One region of the Rothia sp. HMSC072B04 genome, then DNA from elsewhere that is predicted to be linked to it. Evidence: riboswitches for the same ligand, from Rfam matches in the RefSeq annotation. Region 1 holds a riboswitch; the other holds the start of a gene.

Region 1 (4,944 bases):
GCGCCAGGTGCGCCTCAGCACGCACAGAATCACGGATGGTTACCTGCGGGAAGCGGGAACCCCAGTGCTCACCGGCACCCGGGTAGCCTTCCGGAATGATGCTTGCCGGCCCGGTGGAGCCGTAGCAACCGCCCAAAATATTGGGGGCAATCACGAAGTAGCGATTGGTGTCCACGACCGAGCCGGGGCCCACGATGCCTTCCCACCAGCCGTCGGACTCGATGGCGCGAATCAGCGGGGCGGGCATATCCGGGGTGGGTACGCCACGGGAGACGTGCGTATCACCGGTGAGCGCATGCAAAATCAGGATGGCGTTATCGCCAGCCTCGTTGAGGGTGCCCCAGGTTTCGTAGCCGATGGTGACCTGCGGCAGGGTTACGCCGGATTCGAGCTCCAGGTCGCCGATGTTCAGCTGACGCAGGTAGCCTTGCGCTTCGGGATGCTCGCGCTGGGTACCCGCCACGGGGATGGGTGCGGTGACAGGCTGGTTGATAGTGCCGGGCTGGGTGGTGCCGGACTGGCTAGTGCTCTGGGCGGTCATGGGGGTTCCCTTCACTGGGTTGGCCGGCGAGGTGGTGCCGGGTGTGAGCGGGGTACTCGTCTGTGGGTAGAAGAAGCAACAGGTTGGGCGGCAACAACGCCGATCAGTCACAAAATGCTCCGTAACGGGGAATCCGCAGGTGGACCGAAAAGCCGTAGTCTTTCCGGTCCACCTGCGGGTTGCATCACCGTTTAGGAGAGGGTGTCGAAGCCCAGCTGCAGGTCGGCGAGAATATCGTCGATGTTCTCAATACCGACTGCCAGGCGCACGAAGTTCGGGTACACGCCAATCTTCTCCAGCTCTTCAGCGGAAAGCTGGGAGTGGGTGGTCGAGGCGGGGTGAATCACGAGCGAGCGCACATCACCGATGTTCGCCACGTTGGAGTGCAGCTTCAGTGCATCCACGAAGTCGCGGGTCTGCTCCAGGGTTGCACCCTTGAGGGTGAAGCCGAGCACCGCGCCGGGGCCCTTGGGCAGGTACTTCTGTGCACGCTCGTACCAGGGGGAGGATTCCACGCCAGCCCAAATGACCTTGTCGACCTGCGGGTTTGCTTCGAGCCAGCGGGCGACCTTGGTGGCGTTCTCAATGTGGCGTTCGATGCGCAGGGAGAGGGTCTCCAGGCCGATGCCGATGTTGAAGGCGTTGGTCGGGGAGATAGCAGCACCGGTGTCGCGCAGCAGCGAAACGCGTGCCTTCAGGATGTAGGAGAGGTTCGCGCCGAATGCGGAGTCCTTGCCCAGGTCGCGTGCGTAGACCAGGCCGTGGTAGCCGGGTGCGGGCTGGTTGAACTTGGGGAACTTCTCGGGGTCTGCACCGTAGTCGAAGTTACCGGAGTCAACAATCACGCCGCCGATGGAGGTGCCGTGACCGCCCAGGTACTTGGTGGCGGAGTGGACGACCACGTCCGCGCCGTGCTCGATGGGGCGCAGCAGGTAGGGGGTGGGCACGGTGTTGTCCACGATCAGGGGTACGCCGTTTTCGTGCGCAATTGCGGCAATGGGCTCAATGTCGAGCACGTCGTTGCGGGGGTTGGGCACGGACTCGCCGTAGAAGAGCTTGGTGTTGGGGCGGACTGCGGCGCGCCATGCATCCAGGTCGTCCGGGTCCTCAACGAAGGTGGTTTCGATACCGAGGTCGGCGAGGGTGTACTTGAGCAGGTTGTAGGTGCCGCCGTACACGGAGGGCGATGCGACCACGTGGTCGCCGGCGCCGGCAATGTTCAGGATTGCGTAGGTGATAGCTGCCTGACCGGATGCCAGCAGCAGCGCGCCAACGCCGCCTTCCAGGGAGGCGATACGGTTTTCGATAGCTTCCTGGGTGGGGTTGTTGAGGCGAGTGTAAATGGGGCCCAGCTCGGCGAGGGCGAAACGGTTCGCTGCCTGCTCGGCGCTGTCAAAGACGAAGGAAGTGGTCTGGTAGATGGGTAGTGCCCGAGCTCCCGTTGCGGCATCCGGCGCCTGACCTGCGTGAATCTGGCGGGTTTCGAACTTCCAACCTGCGGGGTTGGCGGGAGTCGGGACGGTAGTGTTGTTGCTCATGCGTGGCTCCTAATGGGGATTCTTAGGGGGCCGCATGCCGACGGTACAGGAATCGTCGTCGAATAATCCTGTCACGATTGATGTACCGTTTTCGGTCACATCGGTCCCGCGCTTGCGTCACGCTTGTGCGTGCCGCCTGGTCTTCACCCAGGGCACCCCACCGCGGAGGAGGGTTGCCGGCCAGCTAGCTGGGGCTTGTCGCTGGCGCTCTTGACCTGTATTCAGGGTGTCACAGGGCACGGGGCGGGGTCAAGGGTTTTGTGGGTAGACGGCACTTTAAGACATTTCATTGCAAAGATGACGTTTTTTAACGTCTGTCATAAAACGTGAGCGACGGTGCCGGGGCAATCCGAGGGCGAGGCAATCGAGATGCGGAGGCGGACACCCACCATCCACACAGTAACCCCCATCACTTTTATCTACGGCTTTTCGGTACACTGAAATGACACATACACTCACGCAGGGTACAACTCGCTACGCCGTTTATCCTGCTCAGCATCCCTCCGGTATAGGGGCCAGAGGGTCATACCCGAAGGTTACCTACCATGTCTCTTGTTCTTGATGCGGCGCAGCTCAGCCGCGTCTTTGGCAAAGGTGAAAACGCTTTTACCGCCGTCGACCGTGTGTCACTTCGCGTCAGTTCCGGTGAGATTCATGCCCTCCTCGGCCCCAACGGTGCGGGCAAAACGACGACCGTGCAGATGTGCTCGACCCTGCTCACCCCCACCGGCGGTAGCCTCACCGTGAACGGTATTGACGCTATCGCCGACCCGCAGCGGGCGCGCCGTCACGTGGGTCTCGCACTGGGCGGGGAGAACGGCTTCTACCCGCGCGCTAGTGCCCGCGACAATCTGCTGTTCTTCGCCGATGTTGCGGGGGTTTCCGGGCGGACCCGACGACACGAGGTGGAGCATGCCCTAGCCCGTGTGGAACTCACCGATGCGGCAACGCGGCCTGTCCAGGAGTTTTCCCGCGGCATGAAGCAGCGCCTACATATTGCCCGCGCCCTGCTCGGCTCCCCCGCTCTGCTCCTGCTGGATGAGCCGACCAACGGGCTCGACCCCGATATCGCCCTGACCGTGCGTGCCCTCATCAGATCTCTGGCAAATGAAGGTACCGCCATTCTGCTGACGAGCCACCTGCTGGGCGAGATTGAGGACCTGGCGCACACCATCACCGTTTTGGGTGCCGGTTCCGTTGCTGTGAGCGGCAACCTCGAGGACGTTGCCGCGCACGCCGGCATTGCCGCCACGACTGTGGTTCAGGTCGAGGCCACCGCCACCGAGGGGCTTGATACGCTCCGCGGATTCCTCCACGATAAGGCGGCGGTGCTGTTTGCCCCGCGCGGTTCCGGCTGGGAACTCACCCTCTACTGGCACGGCGAGCGCACCACGTTCGAGGCGGGTGAGGCTCACCGCATCCTCACGGAGGGGCTTGCCACCGCGAACATTGGGGCACGGACCGAACCGTACACGCGACCGGCAACTCTGGAAGAGGCATACCTGGCGATGGCGGAGGGGCTCAAGCGATGAACGCTCAGACGCAGCATCCAGCAGAATCTCAACGACCGCGCGACCTGCAGCACCTGCTACACGACGTACAGCAGGAGTGCGCCCGCCAACTGCGACTCATGGGCTTTAGCCTGCGCCAGTTCCTGACGGTCCCCTACTTCATTCAGCTGCTCATCAGTACGGTACTCGGCTCGGTCATCCTTCAGGCGCTCGCCGTGCATGCGGCGGCGCAGAGCTCCGCGGGTCACTCCGTTGACCCGACCCTCGCGTGGACCCGCGCGGGCATTGTGGGCATGTGGTCGGTCTGCATCGTGTCTGCGGGCATCATCAATTTCGAGCGTTTCCGTGGGACCCTCGTGTACCTGTGTTCGGGGTCGATTTCTCCGGTGCGGGTGCTGGCGGCTATCGTTTCGAGCGCATCCATTGTGGGTATGGCGGCTTTGCCCCTGTCGTGGCTCATCTGGGCTCTTGTGACGCTTAACCCGCAGGTCACGGACTTTTCAGCACTCTGGCCGCGCTACGTTCTGGGCGTTCCCCTGCTGTGGCTTGCGTGCCTGTCGGTAACGTTCATGATTGCGGTGTTCTTCGTGGCCACACCGAACGCTATCGCCTACGAGGAGCTGTTGCTCGTGCCGGTTTTTATTCTTTCCGGGGTTCTCTTCACGACCATTGAAGCGCCCGCCTGGCTAGATGCTGTAGGCACGCTCATTCCCCTGCAGGCGCCGGTTCATCTCCTACTTGGGCGTACCACCATCACTACCCCGGCGGATGCGCTCCTGCCCGTGGCACAGACCCTGGTCGTGAGCTTCATCTGGGCGTTGTGTGCTTTCCTCTTTGCCCGGAAGGCTCTTGCCTCCGCCCGCCGTCGCGGCACCCTGGGGGCGATGTAGCGTGCGTATTCTCTCTTCTGCCGCTCTGCCTAGCGTGGCGCGTCGGGCTCTGTCGACCGCCTCTATTGGCTGGTCATCTTCTATTACCTTCGCAACCCTCGGAACGGCTGTCACGACCCTGGTTCTCGTACCCGGTCTTAACGTGCTTTTCACAGTGCTTCTGGGCGCTGATCTTGCCGCAAACGATACTGTACGCATCGGCTGCGCGTCTGCTCTGATTGCCACCCTCAGCTCCGTGGCAGCCGGTATTGTTGCGCGCGTTGCCACAGACCGGTGGATTGGCGTCTTCGAGTACGTGTGTACGGCTCGCCCGGTGGATGCTGGCTACTGGCTCGGTGCGGCGGCGGTACCCGCGTTGCTGGCATCCGTGACGGGTCTGAGCAATGTGGGCATCGTGTGGTTACTGTCCCTCACGGCACCCTCTACCGGGGCGGCTTCGGGGCTTCTGATTGGAGCCATTGCGC
Region 2 (4,944 bases), on a different contig from region 1:
GTTCAGAGCGTTAATCGAGTCGATAATCTCGTTGAACTCCGAGTAGCACAGGTGGGTGTGAATCTGAGTGGAATCCTTCACCGCGCTGGTTGCCAGGCGGAAGGAGTTCACCGACCAGTCCAGGTACTGCGGCTGCTCATCGCGGCGCAGGGGCAGCAGCTCACGCAGAGCCGGCTCGTCCACCTGAATGATGCGGATGCCCGCCTGCTCCAGGTCGGCAATCTCGTCGGCAAGAGCCAGAGCCACCTGGTTAGCGGTCTCGCGGCGCGGCTGGTCGTCACGCACGAAGGACCACGCCAGAATCGTCACCGGGCCGGTGAGCATGCCCTTGACCGGCTTGTCGCTCAGCGACTGTGCGTGGGAGCTCCACGGAACGGTGAACGCCTCACCGCGCAGGCCCTCACCGTGACGCTTCACGTCACCGAACAGGATCGAGGGGCGGGTGCAACGCGAACCGTAGGACTGAACCCAGCCGTGGCGGGTGGTTGCGAAGCCGTCGAAGTTCTCAGCGAAGTACTGAACCATGTCGTTACGCTCGGCCTCACCGTGAACCAGCACGTCCAGGCCCAGCTCCTCCTGCAACTTGATGACCGAAGCAATCTCGTCACGCAGGAAGCCGTTCAGCTCCTCAGCGGAAATCTTGCCCGCACGAGCCTCCGCACGGCGGCGGCGAATCTCAGCGGTCTGGGGGAAGGAGCCGATGGTGGTGGTCGGCAGCTTCGGCAGGTTCAGGTCAGCCTGAGCCGCGCGGCGAACGTCAATAGTCGGGCGGTCAAAGTCCTCGGGAGTCACAGCTGCGGCGCGGGCACGAATCTCGTCGTTGTGCTTGCGCGGGTCAGCGGCGAAGCGAGCCAGCGCCTCGTCAGCAGCCTTCAGCTCCGGCTCAACAGCAGCCTCACCCTCAGCCAGGCCACGAGCCAGCAGAGCAATCTCGGCAACCTTCTGGTCAGCGAATGCCAGGCCGTCCACGGGAACCTCGGCGGGGTCTTCCAGAGCCAGGTCGTGCGGCACGTGCTGCAGGGAGGTCGAGGAAGCCACAGACACGGCACCCTCGGATGCGCCGGGCAGCGCCTCCAGAGTCTTCAGTGCGGCACGAACATCAGCACGCCACACGTTACGGCCGTTCACAACACCGGCAACCAGGTGCACACCAGCAGCAGAAACGGACTCAAGCTCAGCCTTCGAGTACACACCGTGCACCAGGTCAAGGTGCAGCGCCTCAATACCGGTACCCAGCAGTGCCGGCAGGTTCTCACGCAGGGAACCGTAGGGGCTGGTCACCAGAATCTGCGGGCGCTTCTCGCCGGCAGCCAGGGCGCGGTAGGTGCGCTCGGCCAGCTCGGCAACCTTCGCGTTGTCGGCACGGTCCACGGTCAGGCCCGGCTCATCCAGCTGAACCCACTCAACACCGCGCTCAGCCAGCTGCTCCAGCACCTGAGCGTAAGCGGCAACGAACTCATCCAGACGGTCAACGGGGGAGAAGTCCTCAGCGGAACCCTGCTCAGCCTTAGCGCCCAGCAGCAGGGTCAGCGGGCCAACAATCTGCGGGCGAACCTTCACGCCAGCCTGCTTTGCAACCTCAAGCTGCTCGTCAATAGCCTCAAGGTTCAGCTTAATCTCGGTACCGGCACCAATCTCAGGCACCAGGTAGTGGTAGTTGGTGTCGAACCACTTAGTCATCTCCAGAGGAGGCAGGGTCTCGGTACCGCGCGCCAGTGCGAAGTAGCCGGGCAGATCCAGCAGGCCGCGTGCATCCTTAGCCTCAGCCAGACGCTCGGGAACCAGGGTGAACAGGCGAACCACATCAAGCACCTGGTCGTAGTAGGAGAAGGTTGCCGGAATCGAGTAGTTGTCAGCCTTCAGACCCGCAGCGGTCACGCGCTCGAAGTAGGTGCGCTGCACGTCAGCGGCGGTGTCCTGCAGCTCCTGCAGGGTTGCCTTGCCCTTCCAGAAAGCCTCCTGAGCCTTCTTCAGCTCACGGAAGCGGCCCACGCGGGGGTAGCCAACAATGGTTGCGGCGGGGAATGCGGTGTTCGACATAATAGTTATTCCTTTACTGGGGATAGATGTGGGAGTCGGTTCCGGCGTTTTACCACCCGACTGTGGGTGGTGAAACGGAGGACTCAACAACTCCCGGAATATTTGTGGGGGAGAAAATGGAAACGCATCCGACAAGGAGCGTTATGGGTTGAGGCGGGGGGTGTTTAGACGTATTCCAGTTCGCTCAGCGACTGAGAGAAACGGTTACTGTACCGCGGCAAATCCAGCTGATCCAGAACGTCCAGAACCGCCGCATGCTCGTTGAAGGTGAAGAAGTGCAGACCCGGCGCGCCCGCGTCCATCACGGTGCGGCACTGGTTCAACGCGTACTCAACACCGATGCGGTGCAACTCTGCGTTGCTGGTCGCCGTCTCTAGGGCGTAGGCGAGGTCCGTCGGGACTTCCATGCCCGCCATCTGGCAGAGATTCTGCAACCGCTTCAGCGAGGTTACCGGCATGATGCCCGGAATAATCGGAATATCCACACCTGCCAGGTGCGCCGAATCGACCAGGGCGCTGTAGCGCTCATCCTCAAAGAACACCTGAGTAATCGCGAAATCCGCGCCGGCACGCTGCTTGGACAGCAGAATCTCAATATCCTGCAGCAGGGATGCCGACTCGGGGTGCTTCTGCGGGTACGCCGCCACACCGATCGACACCTTGCCAGCAGCCAGGTGAGCGAAATCTTCACGCTCCACGCGGCGAATCAGCTCCACCAGGTAGCGGGCGAAAGGAAGTTCAGAAACCTGACCTTCCTGAATATCACCGCGAAGAGCCAGGAAACCGCGCACGCCCAGACCCAGAATCAGGCGGACCGCACGCTCCAGCTCATGCACCGAGTGGCCTGCACAAATCAGGTGAGCCAGCGGGGTGAGGGAGGTTTCATGCACCAGGTGGTCGAGCAGCGCCAAGGTCTTCTGGCGGCGCTTCGCGTCACCGGCGTAGGTGACCGACACGTAGTCGGGGTTGGTGCCCTCAAGCTCCGCAATGGTGTGGAGTAGCGACTCGCAGCTTGCGTGTGAGCGGGGTGGGAACAGCTCAAAAGAAAGAGCCGGGTGAACTGTCGTCATAACCTTCCTTCGTGTTCACCCGATAGATACGCACCGGGAGGGTGCGTGAATTCTTCTGCAGGATGCGCTGTACCGGTTTGCGGGTGCACATCATCAAGGGGTGCCGAAGGGTATTCTTCTCTATCGGTTCTGGCGGGAGCACCTTGTCCGTACCCTGCACCGTGACGGTGGGGGATACTGGCGAGGTTGCTGCGACGTCTACGAGCCAGATCTCTCGGTCGCTCTTGATAGATAACGCTTTCACTCTACCCACTGCCTCCGAGGGTGTGCAAGGGATGCGGCGGTTGATGTCCTAATATTTCTGGACATGACATTGGGGAGAAATATGAACTTAATATGACTGACTATGACGAAGGGCGGCTGGGGGCGTTGCGGGTAGGGCTGTCGGTTGACCCCTGGATGCCTGAAAATATCACAGATATATCTGCTTAATATTCTTGGACACGCGCAAATATGTGTGTTTTATATTTCAATGAGGAGTAGGGTAACTAATGAGGCACGGGTAGTGTTTCAATGTCGCTCATCGAGGAGTTGTAGGGCTCAAAGATGAGTTCAGTATGACTTTGTGAGCGTGGTGAGAATGAAAAAGCTATTTTCTTCTATACTCTGGTCCTTCCGCCTAGCATGGAAAACCTGTCCCGCGACCCTGGTGAGCGTCGCCCTATCGCTAGCCGTCATTGCCTGCATTCCCTTGAGTCAGTCCCTGCTGATTGGTAATACAGTATCAGCCTTGAGCGGTTCAAATGGTGGCGCGGCCTGGATTTATATCGTTGCTCTTGCCCTTGTTGTCGGAATTAATATCATTGCTAAACGCTGGGTCATAAGTAACATGCTCATCCTCAAATCAAAGGTGAACTATCGGGTTCACTGCATGTTAAATAACAGGTTATCTACATTTCCGTTATCTGATATAGGTAGCACAAAATCACAGGAAGATATACGTGCTGCTAGAGAGGCAATATCGAAACAGGAATTGCAGGTTCACACCATGTCAGTTATGACACTGGTGAGTGCCTTCGCAATGGTGTTACTTCTCTGTCTTAATATCGCGAACGTCAGCATTGTGGCAGCAATTTTTGCGGCACTGTGTTCACTACCCCTATCTATTGCAATGGTAATCCTCGCTAAACGTGATTACGCTATATACACCCTAATGTACGAGGACTATCGGGTAGAGAACTACTATCTAGACAATCTGATGGCTCAGAGTCGAGCCCAAGAACTTCACCTCATGAGAGCCTCCCGATTTTTCTCGCAACGCGTAGCGTCCTGGCGACGCCGGGCGGCCGGTAGGGAATTGAGCCTTGAAAGTGTTAGAGGAATCATCTCCATAGTTGCAGGGCTACTCTGCTCTGTCTTACTTTTTGCGTCCCTGTACTTCCTTGTGGATTCAGGCGCCAATATATCGTATGTGGCCGGATCGCTGATTGGAATCATTGCCTGTGTTGATGCGACCCAAGAGGTGGGATATTCATTTGGTCAGATTATTAATGGAGCATTATCTGTTCAGCAATTCCGAAGGGTATGCGACTCTGATACTTACGACCATGTTTCTGAGATAAAAACTTCTAACCCTAACCATGAAAATATTTCAAAAATTATATGCAAAGATGTATCCGTTCAGTATGAGGGCTCGTCGTCTTTTGCGCTTAAAGATATTAATCTTGAGCTGATGAATAATCAAATGATTGCAGTAGTTGGTGCCTCGGGCGCGGGAAAAACAACGCTAATAAATGCAATTCTTGGAATTACACCAATTGCCCAGGGGAGCATAACGTATAAGGGTGCTTCTTCTGAGAGTAAATACAACATGTTGGCAAATGTTGGTTTGGTG

What was found. A riboswitch is a leader RNA that binds a small molecule or an ion and turns the genes downstream of it on or off. The one in region 1 is predicted to bind S-adenosylmethionine.
Region 2: linked by a shared signal. The riboswitch ahead of HMPREF2928_RS00080 (methylenetetrahydrofolate reductase) and the one ahead of HMPREF2928_RS02930 (bifunctional o-acetylhomoserine/o-acetylserine sulfhydrylase) in region 1 are both predicted to bind S-adenosylmethionine.

Annotation. Positions count from the first base shown of each region.
Region 1 covers NZ_KV813797.1:4,209-9,152, reverse strand. Annotated here, with positions in the region: gene HMPREF2928_RS02935 (homoserine O-acetyltransferase MetX) at 1-541, opposite strand, end outside; gene HMPREF2928_RS02930 (bifunctional o-acetylhomoserine/o-acetylserine sulfhydrylase) at 733-2,079, opposite strand; SAM riboswitch class IV at 2,183-2,295, opposite strand; gene HMPREF2928_RS02925 (ABC transporter ATP-binding protein) at 2,625-3,611, shown strand; gene HMPREF2928_RS02920 (ABC transporter permease) at 3,608-4,480, shown strand; gene HMPREF2928_RS02915 (ABC transporter) at 4,482-4,944, shown strand, end outside.
Region 2 covers NZ_KV813783.1:11-4,954, reverse strand. Annotated here, with positions in the region: gene metE (5-methyltetrahydropteroyltriglutamate--homocysteine S-methyltransferase) at 1-2,040, opposite strand, end outside; gene HMPREF2928_RS00080 (methylenetetrahydrofolate reductase) at 2,205-3,110, opposite strand; SAM riboswitch class I at 3,228-3,344, opposite strand; partial or broken gene HMPREF2928_RS00075 (ATP-binding cassette domain-containing protein) at 3,691-4,944, shown strand, end outside.